Regions from separate parts of the Streptomyces sp. Da 82-17 genome, predicted to be linked through region 1. Evidence: riboswitches for the same ligand, from Rfam matches in the RefSeq annotation. Region 1 holds a riboswitch; each other region holds the start of a gene.
The links. A riboswitch is a leader RNA that binds a small molecule or an ion and turns the genes downstream of it on or off. The one in region 1 is predicted to bind cobalamin.
Positions count from the first base shown of each region.

Region 2: another riboswitch for cobalamin. It lies ahead of ACIDOF_RS27990 (energy-coupling factor ABC transporter permease); the one in region 1 lies ahead of ACIDOF_RS01755 (ribonucleoside-diphosphate reductase subunit alpha).
Region 3: another riboswitch for cobalamin. It lies ahead of ACIDOF_RS03255 (cobalamin biosynthesis protein); the one in region 1 lies ahead of ACIDOF_RS01755 (ribonucleoside-diphosphate reductase subunit alpha).

Region 1 covers NZ_JBJURH010000001.1:380,607-386,004, reverse strand. Annotated here, with positions in the region: gene ACIDOF_RS01760 (ribonucleotide-diphosphate reductase subunit beta) at 1-314, opposite strand, end outside; gene ACIDOF_RS01755 (ribonucleoside-diphosphate reductase subunit alpha) at 389-2,755, opposite strand; cobalamin riboswitch at 2,888-3,029, opposite strand; gene ACIDOF_RS01750 (YbdD/YjiX family protein) at 3,120-3,308, opposite strand; gene ACIDOF_RS01745 (carbon starvation CstA family protein) at 3,308-5,398, opposite strand, start outside.
Region 2 covers NZ_JBJURH010000019.1:135,772-141,169, reverse strand. Annotated here, with positions in the region: gene ACIDOF_RS28005 (energy-coupling factor ABC transporter ATP-binding protein) at 1-768, opposite strand, end outside; gene cbiQ (cobalt ECF transporter T component CbiQ) at 765-1,514, opposite strand; gene ACIDOF_RS27995 (energy-coupling factor ABC transporter substrate-binding protein) at 1,521-2,312, opposite strand; gene ACIDOF_RS27990 (energy-coupling factor ABC transporter permease) at 2,309-3,016, opposite strand; cobalamin riboswitch at 3,045-3,245, opposite strand; gene ACIDOF_RS27985 (hypothetical protein) at 3,322-4,107, opposite strand; gene ACIDOF_RS27980 (response regulator) at 4,164-4,808, opposite strand; gene ACIDOF_RS27975 (HAMP domain-containing sensor histidine kinase) at 4,987-5,398, opposite strand, start outside.
Region 3 covers NZ_JBJURH010000002.1:58,271-63,668, reverse strand. Annotated here, with positions in the region: gene ACIDOF_RS03265 (putative cobaltochelatase) at 1-244, opposite strand, end outside; gene ACIDOF_RS03260 (cobyric acid synthase) at 318-1,826, opposite strand; gene ACIDOF_RS03255 (cobalamin biosynthesis protein) at 1,823-2,887, opposite strand; cobalamin riboswitch at 3,019-3,138, opposite strand; gene ACIDOF_RS03250 (hypothetical protein) at 3,297-3,518, opposite strand; gene ACIDOF_RS03245 (anion permease) at 3,556-4,851, opposite strand; gene ACIDOF_RS03240 (class II aldolase/adducin family protein) at 5,190-5,398, shown strand, end outside.

The DNA.
Region 1 (5,398 bases):
TCGTCCGGGTCGGGCAGATAGGTGTCGAGCAGCGTCAGATAGAACTGGACGTGCACGGCCTCCTCGAAGAGCTGACGGCTCAAGTAGAGCCTCGCCTCGGGGGAGTTGATGTGCTTGTAGAGCGTGAGCACCAGGTTGTTCGCGACGATCGAGTCGCCGGTCGCGAAGAACGCGACGAGCCGGCCGATCATGTGCTGCTCGCCGGGTGAGAGCTTCGCGAGGTCGGCGACGTCCGAGTGGAGGTCGACCTCCTCGACGGTCCAGGTGTTCTTGATGGCGTCCCGGTAGCGCTCGTAGAAGTCGGGGTAGCGCATGGGGCGCAGGGTCAGCTCGAAGCCGGGGTCGAGCAAGTTTTTAGATGTTGCAGTCTTGGGACGGTTTTCGCTGGTCACTGGCAGGCCTCGCAGGACTCGGGGTTTTCCAGGGAGCAGGCGACGGCCTCGGGGGCGGCGGCCTGCGCGGGGACGGGGGTGGCGGCGCTCTGCGAACCGGCCGCGCGGGCGATCCGGGTCGCGGGGCGTGAGCGCAGGTAGTACGTGGTCTTGAGGCCCGACTTCCAGGCGTACGCGTACATCGAGGAGAGCTTGCCGATGGTCGGCGTCTCCAGGAACAGGTTCAGGGACTGCGCCTGGTCGAGGAACGGGGTGCGGGCGGCGGCCATGTCGATGAGGCCGCGCTGCGGGATCTCCCAGGCCGTGCGGTACAGCGCGCGCACCTCCGCGGGCAACCGACTGAAGCCCTGCACCGAGCCGTTGGACTCGCGCAGCGCCTCCCGGGTCTGCGCGTCCCACAGGCCGAGCCGCTTCAGCTCGGCCACCAGGTAGGCGTTGACCTGGAGGAACTCGCCGCTGAGCGTCTCGCGCTTGAACAGGTTGGAGACCTGCGGCTCGATGCACTCGTAGACACCGGCGATGGACGCGATGGTGGCGGTCGGCGCGATGGCGAGCAGCAGCGAGTTGCGCATGCCGGTGGCGGCGATCCGCGCCCGCAGCGCCGCCCAGCGCTCGGGCCAGTGCAGTTCCACGTCGTAGTGGTCGGGGTGCAGCACACCCCGGGCCGTACGGGTCTGCTCCCAGGCGGGCAACGGGCCGTTGCGCTCGGCGAGTTCGGCGGACGCCTCGTACGCGGCGAGCATGATGCGCTCGGCGATCCGCGTCGACAAGGCGCGGGCCTCGGCCGAGTCGAACGGCAGCCGCAGCTTGAAGAACACGTCCTGCAGACCCATGGCGCCCAGGCCCACGGGCCGCCACTTGGCGTTGGAGCGGCCGGCCTGCTCGGTCGGGTAGAAGTTGATGTCGACGACCCGGTCGAGGAAGGTCACGGCGGTACGGACGGTGGCGTCCAGACGCTCCCAGTCGATGTCCTGCGAGCCGGGGTCCACGAACGCGCCGAGGTTCACCGAGCCCAGGTTGCAGACCGCGGTCTCGCCGTCGTCCGTGACCTCCAGGATCTCGGTGCACAGGTTCGAGGAGTGCACGGTGTTGCCGGGTTCGGCGGTCTGGTTGGCGGTGCGGTTGGCGGCGTCCTTGAACGTCATCCAGCCGTTGCCGGTCTGGGCGAGCGTGCGCATCATCCGCCCGTACAACTCCCGCGCGGGCAGCGTCTTCCGGGCGAGCCCGGCGGCCTCGGCCTTCCGGTAGGCGGCGTCGAACTCCTCGCCCCACAGGTCGACGAGCTCGGGCACGTCGGCGGGGGAGAACAGCGACCAGGTGCCGTCCTCCGCGACCCGGCGCATGAACGCGTCGGGGATCCAGTGCGCGAGGTTGAGGTTGTGCGTACGGCGGGCGTCCTCGCCGGTGTTGTCCCGCAGCTCCAGGAACTCCTCGATGTCGGAGTGCCAGGTCTCCAGGTAGACCGCGGCCGCGCCCTTGCGCCGGCCGCCCTGGTTGACGGCGGCCACGGAGGCGTCGAGCGTCTTGAGGAACGGCACGATGCCGTTGGAGTGCCCGTTGGTCCCGCGGATCAGCGAACCCCGGCTGCGGATCCGGGAGTACGAGAGGCCGATGCCACCGGCGTGCTTGGAGAGGCGGGCGACCTGGTGGTAGCGGTCGTAGATGGAGTCGAGCTCGTCGAGCGGGGAGTCGAGCAGGTAGCAGGACGACATCTGCGGGTGCCGCGTACCGGAGTTGAAGAGCGTCGGCGACGACGGCAGGTAGTCGAGGCGGCTCATCAGGCCGTAGAGGGCGGCGATTTCGTCCACCGCCCGGGTGCTCTCGTCCTCGGCGAGGCCGGCGGCGACGCGCAGCATGAAGTGCTGCGGCGTCTCGATCACCTTGCGGGTGAGCGGGTGGCGCAGCAGGTAGCGGCTGTGCAGAGTGCGCAGGCCGAAGTAGCCGAAGCGGTCGTCGGCGGCCGGGTCGATCAGCGCGTCCAGCCGGGCGGCGTGGGCCCGTACGAACTCCGCGGTGCGGTCGGCGATCAGGCCCTCGCGGTGGCCCACGGCGACGGACTCGGTGAAGCGGGCGACGCCCTGCGAGGCGGCCTCGTCGGCGATGGCGCGGGTGAGGAGGCGGGCGGCGAGCCGGGAGTAGGCGGGGTCCTCGGAGATCAGGCCGGCGGCGGCGTCGGTGGCGAGGTCGCGCAGCTCCGCCGCGTCCGAGCCCGCGTGCCGGCCGCGCAGCGCGGCGGCGGCGACCCGGCCGGGGTCGGTGTCGGGCAGGTCGGCGGTCAGCTCGGTCAGGGTCCGCAGCAGCGCTGTTCCGGGGGCGTCTTCGGCTTCCCGGCCCGTCTCCGCCTCGGCTGGCGCGATGGTCACGTGGGGGCACTCCCTCGCTCGGCTCGGGGCCAGGCGGGCGGGAGTGGGCGCACGGCAGGCCCGTACGGCACACCGCGGCGCGTCCACCGGCCCATTCCGCGAGGCCCGGACGTCATCGGCACCCGGACCGGACGGCACGGGTGCGCCGTCGGCAGGTCATCGGACTCGACGGGTACGCGAAAGCGCACCGATACACCGTTGCGGGACAGTTCCGGATTCGCACCGGATTCCCCTGCGGCGACAGCGAGGACGAGCATACATGTGGTGGGCGATGCTCGCGGCTGCCCCCATATGTTGTGTCGTACGACGGAGGGGCGGTACGGGACCGTGGTCCCGTACCGCCCCTCCGAGCGGACGTCGGCGCTCAGCAGCAGCGGAAGCCCTCGCGGGGATCCGCCTCGCGCTCGTCCATCCGCTTGCGCTCGAACTCGCGGCGGCTCAGGACCTCCGCGTCCGGGTCGCAGGCCCGGGCGTGGGCGACGTACCGGTCGTACACCGCCTCACCCGAGAGCTCGCGCCACCAGTAACGGACCTTTCCCGCAAGGGAGTTCATCAGCGGGCCCCGGAGCTCGCGGGCACGCCGCCGTCGCCCTCGCCGGCACCGCCCGCGCCCGCCGCGGCGAGCTCGGCCTTCTCCTCCTTGGTCGCCCACAGCCCGGCCGGGGCGACCACCTTGGACTCGACGTACGGCGCCTCGGTGAGCTTCGCCGACTCGGGGTCGCGGACGGCCTTGACGCAGACCCGGGCCGCGTCCGCGAGGACGATCAGGATGAGGACCGCGAACAGGATCGAAAGGACGCCGTCCACCGTGGAGTTGGTGACCACGGTGTGCATGTCGTCCATCGACTTGGCGGGCGGCAGCACCTTCCCGGCGTCGATGCCGTCCTGGTACGTCGAGCGCTGGGCGAAGAAGCCCACCTTCGGGTCGTCCGAGAACACCTTCTGCCAACTCGCGGTGAGCGTCACGGCCGCGTCCCACAGCAGTGGAATGCCCGTCACCCAGGCCCACTTGAGGCGGCCGGACTTCACCAGGAGCGTGGTGCAGACGGCGAGCGCGACGGCGGCCAGGAGCTGGTTGGCGATGCCGAACAGCGGGAACAGCTGGTTGATGCCGCCCAGCGGGTCGTGCACGCCGACCCACAGGAAGTAGCCCCAGCCGCCGACGACGATCGCGCTGGTGACCCAGACGCCCGGCTTCCAGCTGACGTCGCGCAGCGGCTTGTAGACGTTGCCGAGGGTGTCCTGCAGCATGAACCGGCCCACGCGGGTGCCCGCGTCCACGGTGGTGAGGATGAACAGCGCCTCGAACATGATCGCGAAGTGGTACCAGAACGCCTTCAGTCCGGCGCCGCCGATCACCGCGGAGAAGATCTCCGACATGCCGAGCGCGAACGTCGGGGCGCCACCCGTCTTGGACAGCAGCGACGGCTCCTCGACGGCCTTGGCCGCGGCCGTCAACTCCTCGGCGGAGATGGAGAATCCGAGCCCGTTGACCGCCTGCGAGGCCGACTCGACCGTCGTGCCGAGGAAGCCCGCGGGCGAGTTGACCGCGAAGTAGAGGCCCGGCTCGATGATGCACGCCGCGATGACCGCCATGACGGCCACGAACGACTCGGTGAGCATGGAGCCGTAGCCGACGAGGCGGACCTGCGTCTCCTTCTGGATCATCTTCGGCGTCGTACCGGAGGAGACCAGGGCGTGGAAGCCGGAGAGGGCGCCGCAGGCGATGGTGATGAAGACGAACGGGAAGAGCGAGCCGGCGAAGACCGGGCCCGTGCCGCTGGTCGCGAACTCGGTGATCGCGGGCATCTTCAGCGTCGGCAGCGCGATGACGACGCCGAGGGCGAGCAGCACGATCGTGCCGACCTTCATGAACGTCGACAGGTAGTCGCGCGGCGCCAGCAGCATCCACACCGGAAGCACCGAGGCCAGGAAGCCGTACGCCACCATCCAGATGACCAGCGTGCCCGGCTCCAGCGTGAACGTCTCGGCGAGCGAGGAGTCCGCGACCCAGGAGCCGGAGACGATCGCGAGGAGCAGCAGCGCGACGCCGATGAGGGACACCTCGGTGACCCGGCCCGGCCGCAGAATGCGCAGGTAGAAGCCCATGAACAGGGCGATCGGGATGGTCATCGCGATGGAGAAGACACCCCACGGCGAGTGCGCGAGGGCGTTCACGATCACCAGGGCGAGCACCGCGAGCAGGATGATCATGATCGCGAAGACCGCGACGAGGGCGGCGGCGCCGCCGAACGGCCCGATCTCGTCCCGCGCCATCTGGCCGAGCGAGCGGCCGTTGCGCCGGGTGGAGAAGAACAGGGTGACCATGTCCTGCACCGCACCGGCGAAGATCACGCCCGCGACGATCCAGATCGTGCCGGGCAGATAGCCCATCTGCGCGGCGAGCACGGGCCCGACGAGCGGACCGGCGCCGGCGATCGCGGCGAAGTGGTGCCCGAACAGCACCCGCCGGTCGGTCGGGTGGAAGTCGACACCGTTGTCGAGGCGTTCGGCCGGGGTGGCCCGGGTCTTGTCGACCTTCAGGACCCGGTTGGCGATGAATTTCGCGTAGAACCGGTACGCGATCGCGTACGAGCCGAGTGCGGCGGCCAGCATCCAGGCCGCGGAGATCTCCTCGCCCCG
Region 2 (5,398 bases), on a different contig from region 1:
CAGCCCCTGCGCCCGCAGCAGCGATCCCACCGCCACGCCCCACGGCAGCCGCAGCCCCGCCTGCGCCAGCAGCTCGCTCCGGCCCAGCAGGTGCGGGGCCGGGCCGCAGCGGACCCCGGCCGGGGTGAGCAGCGCCGCGTCGTCGGCCCAGCGGAGGGCGAGGTCCACGTCGTGCGTGGCCATGACGACCGTCGTGCCCGCCGCCCGCAGCCGCGCCAGTGTGTCGAGGAGCCGTTCCTGCCCGTCGGGGTCGAGCCCGGCCGTGGGCTCGTCGAGGATCAGTACGCGCGGCCGCATCGCCACCGCCCCCGCGATCGCCGCGCGTTTGCGCTGCCCGTACGACAGCAGGTGCGTGGGGCGGTCCGCGAGGCCGGTGATGTCGAGCGCCGCCAGGGCCTCGTCGACCCGGGCCCGCACCTCGGGTCCGGCGAGCCCGAGGTTGAGCGGCCCGAACGACACGTCCTGCGCGACGGACGCGGCGAACAGCTGGTCGTCCGGGTCCTGCACGACCAGCTGCACACTGGTCCGCAGCCGCACAAGACCCTTGCGGTCGTACGCGACCGGCGCGCCGTCGACGCTCAACTGCCCGGCGTCCGGCCGCAGTCCACCGCTCAGCAGCCGCATCAGCGTGGTCTTGCCGCTGCCGTTGCGGCCGAGCAGGGCGAGGGCGCGGCCCTCGGTGACGTCGAAGTCGAGCCCGTCGAGCACGGTCGGGCCGTCCTCGTAGGCGTAGCGGGCGCCCCGCAGGGAGACCAGGGGCACGCTCATGGCAGCAGCCTTTCCAGTACGAGGGTGAGGGCGGCGAGCGCGAGCAGCAGCGCGAGGCTCGCCCCGACGAAGCGGCGGGAGACGCGGACGTCGGGCACGAGGACGTGCAGCGTCCCGTCGTAGCCGCGCCCGGCGAGCCCGGCCTGCAGTCGGCTCGCCCGGTCGAAGGCGCGCACGAACGCCGTCGCGCCGAGCCCGGCGAGGGAACGCCAGGCCGCCGCGCGGGTGGTGTGCCCGAGCCGAGCGGCCTGCGCCTGCCGGATCCGGCTCATGGAGTCGAGCAGCAGAAAGCTCATCCGGTACGTCACCAGGGCCACGTCCACCACCGGCGCGGGCACGCCGGCCCGGACGAGGCGGGGCAGCAGGTCCGACATGGGCGTGGTGAAGGCGAGCAGCAGCACGCCGAGCGAGGCGGCCGACGTACGCAGGAGCAGCTCACCCGCGCGTGCCGGACCGTCGTCCGCGAGCCCCAACAGGCCGTCCGGGCCGCCGACCTGGACGAGCAGAGTCAGGGCGCCGGTCACGCAGAACCCGAGCGGGACGCGATACGCACGCCACAGCTTCCGCGGCGGCACACCCGCGGGACCCAGCAGCAGCGTGAGCGCGGCCACGCTCACGAGCGCCGCGCCCGGCCACGGCGGGAGCGACACGGCGAGCACGGTCAGCCCGAGCCCGAGCACGGCCTTGTCCAGGGGGTGCCGCCGACGCCAGCAACTGCTGTGCGCCGCCACATCAATGGGCAACACGACCCGTCAGACCCCTTCGCCCTGGGCACGGCGGGGCGCCGGATCGCCTTCGGCTCGGCGGGGCGCCACCGGGGAGGCTTCGGCTTCTCCGGCTCCGGCCTCGTCGGGCTCCGACCGCACGCCTTCGCTTCGAGCGGCCGCCGTCCGGTCGGCATGGGTGGCTGGGGTGCCTTGGCTGGCTTCGGCGGCGTTCCTGGGCTGCGGCCGAATTGCCTCGGGCGCGGCGGCTTCGGCGCGACCCGGTTCGTACGGGGCGGCTTCGGCGCCACCCGTCCCGGCCGGGCCGATCGCCCCGGACCGGCGAACCTCCGTCCGGTCGGCCTCCGCGCGGCTCGCCCCTGCCCGGCCCGCTCCAGCGCGGGTTGCCTCCGCCTGGCCCGCTCCAGCGCGGGTTGCCTCCGCCTGTCCTGCCGCCTTGGGCCGACCGGGCTCCGTCGGCCGCTCCTCGACCGCACCCGCCTCAACGGCCTCAACCGCCGCAGCCGAAACCGCCGTTGCTCGTTCCGCTCCCTGGCGGCGGCCCCTGCGGAGGCCGAAGTAGTACGCCAGGACGCCGGCGCCGATGGCTGCCTGCAGGGCGAAGAGGGCCGACTCGACCTCGCCGGACGGGGGTTCGTACAAGGGGGAGAACCAGGGCTCGTACTCCGGGGCCAGTTCCGTGATCGCGGTTTCCGCCTGGGCGTCGGCGCCCGTGAACGGTTCCTTCTTGTGGTCGCCGAGGCCGAGCGCGAGCGGCAGCGTCGCGAGGGCGGCCACGGCGAGCAGCAGGACGGCGTTGATCTTCGCGTTGCGGCTCATCGGGCGCTCGCCCCCGTCCCGGCCTCGCTGGTCTGCTTCGGCTTGCCCGACAGCACGCCGAGCCGTGTGAGTTCACCCCTGCTGGACTGCACGAGCAGCCGCATCACCAGAACCGTGAGCAGGCCCTCGCTCACGGCGAGCGGGATCTGCGTGACGGCGAAGATCGAGCCGAACTTGGCCAGCGCGCCGAGGAATCCGCTGCCCGGGTCCGGGAACGCCAGGGCGAGCTGGACGCTGGTGACGCAGTACGTCGACAGGTCGGCGACGAACGCCCCGGAGAACACGGCGACCATCAGCGGCACGTCGTACCGCTTGAGCAGGCGGTACGTCCCGTACCCGGCCCAGGGGCCGACGACCGCCATGGAGAAGACGTTGGCGCCGAGCGTGGTGAGCCCGCCGTGGGCGAGCAGCAGCGCCTGGAAGAGCAGGGTGATCGTGCCGAGCACGGCCATGACGGGCGGGCGGAACAGGATCGCGCCGAGGCCCGTGCCCGTCGGGTGCGAGCAACTGCCCGTCACCGAGGGGATCTTGAGGGCGGACAGGACGAACGTGAAGGCCCCGGAGGCGCCGAGGAGCAGTGTGCTCTCGGGGTGTTCCCTGACCTCACGGGTGAGGGAGCGCACTCCCTGGACGACGAACGGGGCGGACGCGACGCTCCAGGCGACCGCGTGTGCCGGTGGCAGAAAACCTTCGGCTATGTGCATGGCTCAGCAGACCCTCTCCAGCACCTCGTGGATGGCAACGTGCCTTGGCCGGTCTCCTGGCTGACGGGTCGTACCGCCCGGACTCCGCCTTCCCGGGCGCTCGCGCGCCCAGTGGCCGCCCGCAGGGGGCTGGAGCCGGACTTCCCGATCACAGTGGCGAGGGCCGCACCGGCATCACACCGGATTTCCCGAACACCAAGGCCTGGTGACCATATTGCGTACCCGGAAGGTTGACAACAGCGGGTCCCGGTCGCGCCCAGCGCGCGCGACCTCCCCGCACGCCGGGGTCAGGCGGCTCGGGCGGTTCAGACAGCTCGCGCGGCTTCCGCGGCGCGTGCGGCTTCCGCGGCTCGCGCCGCGCGGACCGTCTGCCGGGCCCGGCGCACGGCGAGGGCGAGTCCGACCGCGGCGAGCAGCACGGGGACCGCGAGGAGGACGGCCAGGTGCGCCGCCCAGTCGGGGTTGAGCCGCTCTGTCGTCCCGCTCGTGTACCGGCAGGTGGCCTGCGGCGGGAAGAAGCTGTACGTGAGCGTGCGCGGCGGGTTCGAGCCCCAGTCGGCGCCCGACGAGCAGACCGACGACGGGCCCGTGAACAGCCGCCAAGCCACGAGCGCGTAGTACGTCAGGAACGCCGAGCCGGTCACGAACAGCGCGGTCAGCGCGCGCCGCAGCCGCTCGGCCCGCGACCTCGGCACGACCGCCGCCCCGCCCCGAAGCAGCCCCGGCCCCCGGCCCGCCTTCGCCCCCGTGTCGAGGGGCGGCTCGAACCACTCCGCGACCAGGGCGAGCAGCACGCACCCCACGAACACCGCCATGGCCGCCCACAGCAGCACGGACAGCACCCCCGAACCGCCGACCGACGCGACCTCGCCGCCCGTGAACTCGCAGACGGTGGCCGGGGGATAGGCCGCGTACCGCGCGCGCTCGAACCGGCCCGGGCCCGTGATCATCCCGTGGGCGCACCGCTCGTCGAACTCCAGCATCCCGAACAGCGCCACGGCCGAGCCGAGCACGACCGCACCGAAGGCGATCCCGGCCCCGGCCCACACGGCGCCCGTCCGGAAACCGCCGTACGCGGGGGAGTTGGACATGCGCGCACCTTAACCGGCGGCCCCCGCGCGGAAGTTCGGTGCTGGGCGCGGTGGCCTCAGGGTTCGATCAGGCCCGAGCGGATCGCGTACCGGGTGAGTTCGAGGCGGTCGCGCAGGCCGAGTTTCTGCAGCAGGTTGGCGCGGTGCCGCTCGACCGTCTTCGGGCTGATGAAGAGCAGGTCGGCGATCTGCTGCGAGGTGTGGCCCTCGGCGACGAGTTTGAGGATCTCCTCCTCGCGGTCCGTGATCGTCCGCGTACGCGCCGGGAGGTCGGCGTCGCCGTCCGCGGCCCGGTCGAGGAAGTTCCGGATCAGCGCGTTCACGGCGCCCGGGTAGATGAACGGCTCGTCCCGCATCGCCGCCCGGCACGCCTCGACGAGGTCCCGGTCGGCGACGGACTTCAGGACGTACCCGCACGCCCCGGCGCGCAACGCCTCGAAGAAGTACTGCTCGTTGTCGTACATCGTCAGCATCAGGATGCGGGTCCGCGGCAGCAGCCGGGACAGTTCACGGGCCGCCTGCAGACCGGTGAGCCGGGGCATCGCGATGTCGAGGACCGCCAGGTCGGGGGCCTCCGCCCGGGCCAGCTCGACGGCCTCGGCGCCGTCCCCGGCCTCCGCGACGACCGTCAGATCGGGCTCGCTGTCCAGGATCAGCCGCACGCCCCGGCGTACGAGCGCGTGGTCGTCGGCGAGAAGGATGCGGGTGGGGCGGGGCGCGGCCGGGTGGTCCGTCGGGTCGGGCCGGGCGCCAGGGTCGGGCCGGGCGCCCGGGGCAGGCGGGCCCGTGGGCGCCGCCGAAGTGCCGGGGCCGGGCGGGCCCGTGGGGGCGGGTGGGGTGCCCGGGGTGCCCGGGGCTGGAGTCGGCAAGGTCACGTGCTCAGTTGCTCCTCTCACGCAGCGGCGCCCGAAGCCGTACCTCGGTGCCGCCGTCCGGGCCGGGGCCCACCGTCAGGTCCGCGCCGATCAGCAGCGCCCGCTCCCGCATGCCGCGGATACCGGCGCCCTCGGCCGCGCCGCCGATGCCGCGCCCGTCGTCCCGGACCGACAGGGTCAGCGTCCCGGCGCTCCCCGCCGTGCCGCGGCGCAGGCTGAGGCGGGCGTGCCGGGCGCCGGAGTGGCGGACGATGTTGGTCAGGCTCTCCTGCGCCACCCGGTACAGGACCAGTTCCTCGTCCGGGCCGAGCTGCGGCAGGTCGGCGTCGAGATCGTGGCGTACGGTCAGCCGGTCCGGGGTGCTGTTCTCGGCGGCCAGGGCACGCAGGGCGCTCGCCAGGCCCAGCTCCTCCAGT
Region 3 (5,398 bases), on a different contig from region 1:
CACCGTGCGGCCCGTCCGGGCAGTCCGGGTCGGGCGCCGCCGGGTCGCAGGAGAACCGGCAGCCGGACACGACGGAGACCTCGGGCAGCAGTGCCGAAAGGGCGCGCACCGCCGTGGACTTGGCGGTGCCCTTCTCCCCGCGCACGAGCACACCGCCGACGGCCGGTGAGACGGCGTTGAGCAGCAACGCGAGCCGCAGGTCGTCCTGGCCCACGAGGGCGGTGAAGGGGTAGGGGGTGTTCAAGGGGTGGCCTCCAGGGACACGACTACTCGTCCGGTGCAGGGGGTTCGGGGCGCAGCCCCGGGCGGGCACGGCTTCACGACGGTGCTCCCGGCGGAACGAAGGGGAGCGACGGGGGCGCGCCGCCCTCGATCAACTTCAACAGCGCGTCCGTGTCGGCATGCTCCTCGATGAGATCTCCCAGCCGGTCCAACTGCTCCTCGCGCAGCGAGCCGAAAGACGTGTCCGGGGCGGGCACGAAACGGCGCCCCGCCGTCCGCGCGACCTCCCGCAGGAACGCCCGCCGGAACCCGTCGGACTCCAGGGAGCCGTGCCAGTGGGTGCCCCACACGGCGCCGACGCGGCACCCGTCGAGGAACGGCTCGCCGCCTTCGACGGTGGCGACGCCGTGATGGATCTCGTACCCCTCGACCCGCTCGCCGAGGGCCGAGCCCACGGGCCGGGCCAGGGTCTTCTCGCGCGCGAACCGCACCCGTACGGGCAGCAGTCCGAGCCCGTCGACGGCCCCGGCGCGGGACTCGACGTCGTCCTCGATGTGCGCGCCGAGCGCCTGGAAGCCGCCGCAGATGCCGAGCACGGGGCGGCCCTCGGCGGCGCGGCGGGCCAGGGCGTCGGCGAGGCCGCGCTCCCGCAGCCACGCAAGTGCCTTGACGGTGCCGCGCGTTCCGGGCACGACGACCAGGTCCGCGTCGGCGAGCTCCTCGGCCCGGTCCACGAACCGCACGACGACTCCGGGCTCGGCGGCGAGCGCGTCCACGTCGGTGAAGTTGGACATCAGCGGCACCGCGCACACCGCGACCCGCAGCACGTCCGCGCCGACCGGCGGCGCGACGACGGACTCCCGCACGGCGCCGCGCAGCGACACCCGCAGGCCGTCCTCCTCGTCGATGCCGAGCCCGTGCGCGTACGGCAGAACTCCGTACGTACGCCGGCCGGTGAGCTTCTCCAGCATGTCGAGGCCGGGTTCGAGCAGCGTCACGTCGCCGCGGAACTTGTTCACCAGGTACCCGGCGACCAGCGCCTGATCGGCCTCGCTGAGCAGCGCCGTCGTACCGAAGAACGACGCGAAGACCCCGCCCCGGTCGATGTCGCCGACCACGACGACGGGGAATCCGGCGGCGCGCGCGATGCCCATGTTCACGATGTCGGTGCGCCGCAGATTGATCTCGGCGGGACTGCCCGCGCCTTCGCAGATCACCGCGTCGTACGTGCTGCGCAGTTCGGCGAGGCAGTCGGTGACGGTGCCGAGCAGCTGCTCCTGCCGCCCGCCGTGGTAGCCCCGCGCGCTCATCTCGCCGACCGGCTTGCCCATCAGGACGACCTGGCTGCTGCGGTCCCCGCCGGGCTTGAGCAGCACGGGGTTCATCAGCGCGCTCGGCTCGACCCGGGCGGCCTGCGCCTGCATGGCCTGCGCCCGCCCGATCTCGGCGCCCTCGCGTGTGACGAACGAGTTCAGCGACATGTTCTGCGCCTTGAACGGCGCGACGGACACACCCCTACGCGCCAGCCACCGGCAAATCCCGGCGGTGACGACGCTCTTACCCGCGTCCGAGGTCGTCCCGGCAACGAGAAGTCCACCACTCATGAGGTCCAGTCCCTCTTCCTCCACCGCTGTGGGCAGGCGTTCCGCAGGGCGATGGGGGTCCCCCCTGCTCGAGCGGAGCCGAGAGCTCGGGGGAGGGTGGGCACAGCCCCACGTGCCGGGCGCCCTGAAGTCAACGCCCAGACGGACCGCGCAAGAGCACAAGCACCGAGTGCAAGCCAACTCACCCGCCGAGAAAGCCGAACCGCCCGTTCGACATCGGCCACGTCGACGGCCCGCCCCGAGGCGTTGAGGACCGGCCGATGCTCGACCCGCCCCCCGTACGACAACGTCCCCCCGAGCCGCACCCCCAACGCCCCGGCGAACGACGCCTCGACGGGCCCGGCGTTCGGGCTGGGATGCTTCCCGGCGTCCTCCCGCCAGGCCCGCACGGCGGCGCGCGGCGAGCCCCCCGTCAGCACCGCCAGTCCAGCGGTCAGCCGAGCCCCGGCCCACCCCGCGACGTCGTCGAGCCGCGCGGAGGCCCACCCGTACCGCCGGTACCGGGGCGACTTGTGGCCGACCATCGCGTCGAGCGTGTTCACGGCCCGGAACCCGACGAGCCCGGGCACTCCGCCGACGGCGCCCCAGACGAGCGCGCCCACGACCGCGTCGGACGTGTTCTCGGCGACGGACTCGACGACGGCACGCGCGATCCCGTCCGCGTCGAGTGCCTGCGGGTCGCGGCCGCAGAGGTGGGGGAGGCGGGCGCGGGCGGCCTCGATGTCGCCCGCGGCGAGCGCGTCGCCGACGGCGCGGGCCTCCCGGCCGAGCGAGGTCCCGCCGACGACGGCCCAGGTGGCGGCCGCGGTCAGGGCGACGGACGCGGCGGGGGAGCGGCGTACGGCGGCGGCGGACAGGGCGGCGGCGCCCACGGCGCCACCGACGCAGACGGCGGTGTGCAGGGCGCCCCACCCGCGGTGGTCCCGCCACAGCACCCGCTCGACGGCGCCCGCGGCACGGCCGAACGCGGCGACCGGATGGCCCCGGCGGGGATCGCCGAGCAGCAGGTCGCCGAGCAGGCCGGCGGCGGCGCCGTACGCGAAGACGCGATCGGCACGCACCTCAGATCGCCGTCACGCCTCGACGGAACAGGACACTCGTACAGGTCGTACGGGTCGTACGGGACGGGCCGGAGGCGTCCGGACGGCAGCCGCTCATGGGGTTGTTGTCCTCACTCAGGGTCCGCGCCCTGGTTCGACGTGAACGGCGGCGGGAGTTCCTGGCTCCCGGGGTCTGCACCCCGGTGACAGTGGCGGGACCGCGCCGGATTCGCACCGGCTTCCTCTCCTGACCGCCGTAATGGCTCGGGGAAGTCCACCACGCCCGACAACGCCCGTCAACTCCGCTTTGACCTGCGACGGAAGAGTGTGCGCAGGCCCACAGACGGAGGCCGGACGGTGCCACACGAAACCGCCCCGCCGCGGCCCTCGGAAGGACCGTGACGGGGCGGTTCGCCCTATGCGTGCAGCGTCAGCTGACGATCAGGAAGATCCCGTACGCCACCGCGGCCGCGCAGAGCGCGAAGCAGGCGTACGCGCCCGTGCGGGCGAGCGGCGCGGAGCCGCCCTGTGCGGTGGCCGCCTCCTGCTTGGAGAGGCCGACGATGCCGAGGGTGAACAGCCCCACGAGGGCGACCGTCGCCACGAGGCTGACGCCGAAGACGGAGCCGAGCGCCGCCCAGTCGATGTCGATCATGAGTGTTCCTTAGCTCGCTGGTCCGGTCGCCGGATCAGACGGTCGCACCGGCGGGCCGCGCGGAGTCCGCGGCGGCACCGGCCTGGGCCGGTATGGAGGGCTCCGCGTCCTCCGCCTCCTCGGCGGCGGTGGTGCCGGCCGGGGGCGGGGTGACGGCGGCGATGGCGGTGGTCACGACGCCCGCGGGCTCCGTGTCGTCCGCCGGGACGGAGCGGTCGCCGGAGGTGACGTCGTCCGCGTTGACGTTGTGGTGGTCGACGACCTGGCGGCGGGAGACGAGCCAGATCCCGGCGCAGGAGCCGACGAGGAAGACGGTGACGGCGGCGATGCCCCAGGCGCCCTGGCGGGCCACGAACTCCGCGGCGGCGGCGACGAGTCCGGCGGCCGGCAGGGTCAGGCCCCACGCGACGAACATCCGGGTCGCGGTCGACCAGCGCACGACGCCGCCCTTGCGGCCGAGGCCCGAGCCCATGACGGCGCCGGAGCAGGAGTGCGTGGTGGAGAGCGAGAAGCCCAGGTTGGACGAGGAGAGGATGACCGCGGCGGCCGAGGTCTGGGCGGCGAAGCCCTGCTGCGGCTGGAGGTCGGTGAGGCCCTTGCCCATGGTGCGGATGATGCGCCAGCCGCCGAGGTAGGTGCCGAGGGCGATCGCGAGACCGGCGGAGACGATGACCCAGACCGGCGGGTTCGAGCCGGGGGCGAGGGCGCCGCCGGCGACCAGGGCGAGGGTGATGATGCCCATCGTCTTCTGCGCGTCGTTGGTGCCGTGCGCGAGGGAGACCAGACCGGCGGAGGCGATCTGCCCCGCCTTGTAGCCCTTGGCGCTCGACTGCTCGCCGACGTTCTTGCCGAGCTTGTACGTCAGCCGGGCCGCGAGGAAGGCGGCGATACCGGCGACCAGCGGCGCGGCGACCGCAGGGATGAGCACCTTGGTGACGACGACGCCGCCGTTGACCCCGCTGATGCCGATGGACGCGACGGTCGCACCGATCAGACCGCCCATCAGCGCGTGCGAGGAGCTGGACGGGAGGCCGACCAGCCAGGTGAGCAGGTTCCAGAGGATGGCGCCGACGAGCGCCGCGAAGATCACTTCAGGCTGGATGCCGTCTTCTCTGACCAGTCCGCTGGAGATGGTCTTGGCGACCTCGACCGAGAGGAACGCTCCGACGAGGTTCAGCACGGCGGACATGGCCACCGCAGCCTTGGGCTTCATAGCGCCGGTCGAGATGGTCGTGGCCATCGCGTTGGCGGTGTCGTGGAAACCGTTCGTGAAATCGAACACGAGAGCTGTCACGATCACAATCGCGAGCAGCAGCGTGATGTGTTCCATTTACCCAGGCAATCGTTCGACGTCATTGGCTCGTGGAACGTAGGCAACCTGAGTGAACGGAAAGTGAACTGGGGCGGGCCTCGCGGTGTCCCGGGTGGGCTGCTTGTGGGCACACATCCGGCGGCATGGATTCCCCTTGCTCCTCCGGCTGTTCGACCGACCCGCCCCCAGGCCCGGAATTGCAGCCTCCACCAGCCTCGCGCACCCCCGCCCGGACCGCTTCCCGGGCGATCGCAGGACCCCCGCCGAAACCCCTCCGCGCCGCCGGAAGAGATCCTGATCACGCACCCCGTACGGACCCTGCGCAGGCCCCCTCCGAGCCTGGCAGGATCGCCTCCATGACGGAGCGCACGGACCCCATGACGCACAGCACGGAAACGGCGGACGGCGCCGGGCAGTTGGCGGCCGCCTGGGCCGCGCTCGTGGCCACCGCCCGCCGCACCGCCGACACCGGCCTCGTCGTCGGCACCTCCGGCAACGTCTCCGTACGCGTCGGCGAGCTGATCCTGATCACGCCGAGCGGCGTCCCGTACGACCGGCTCGGCGC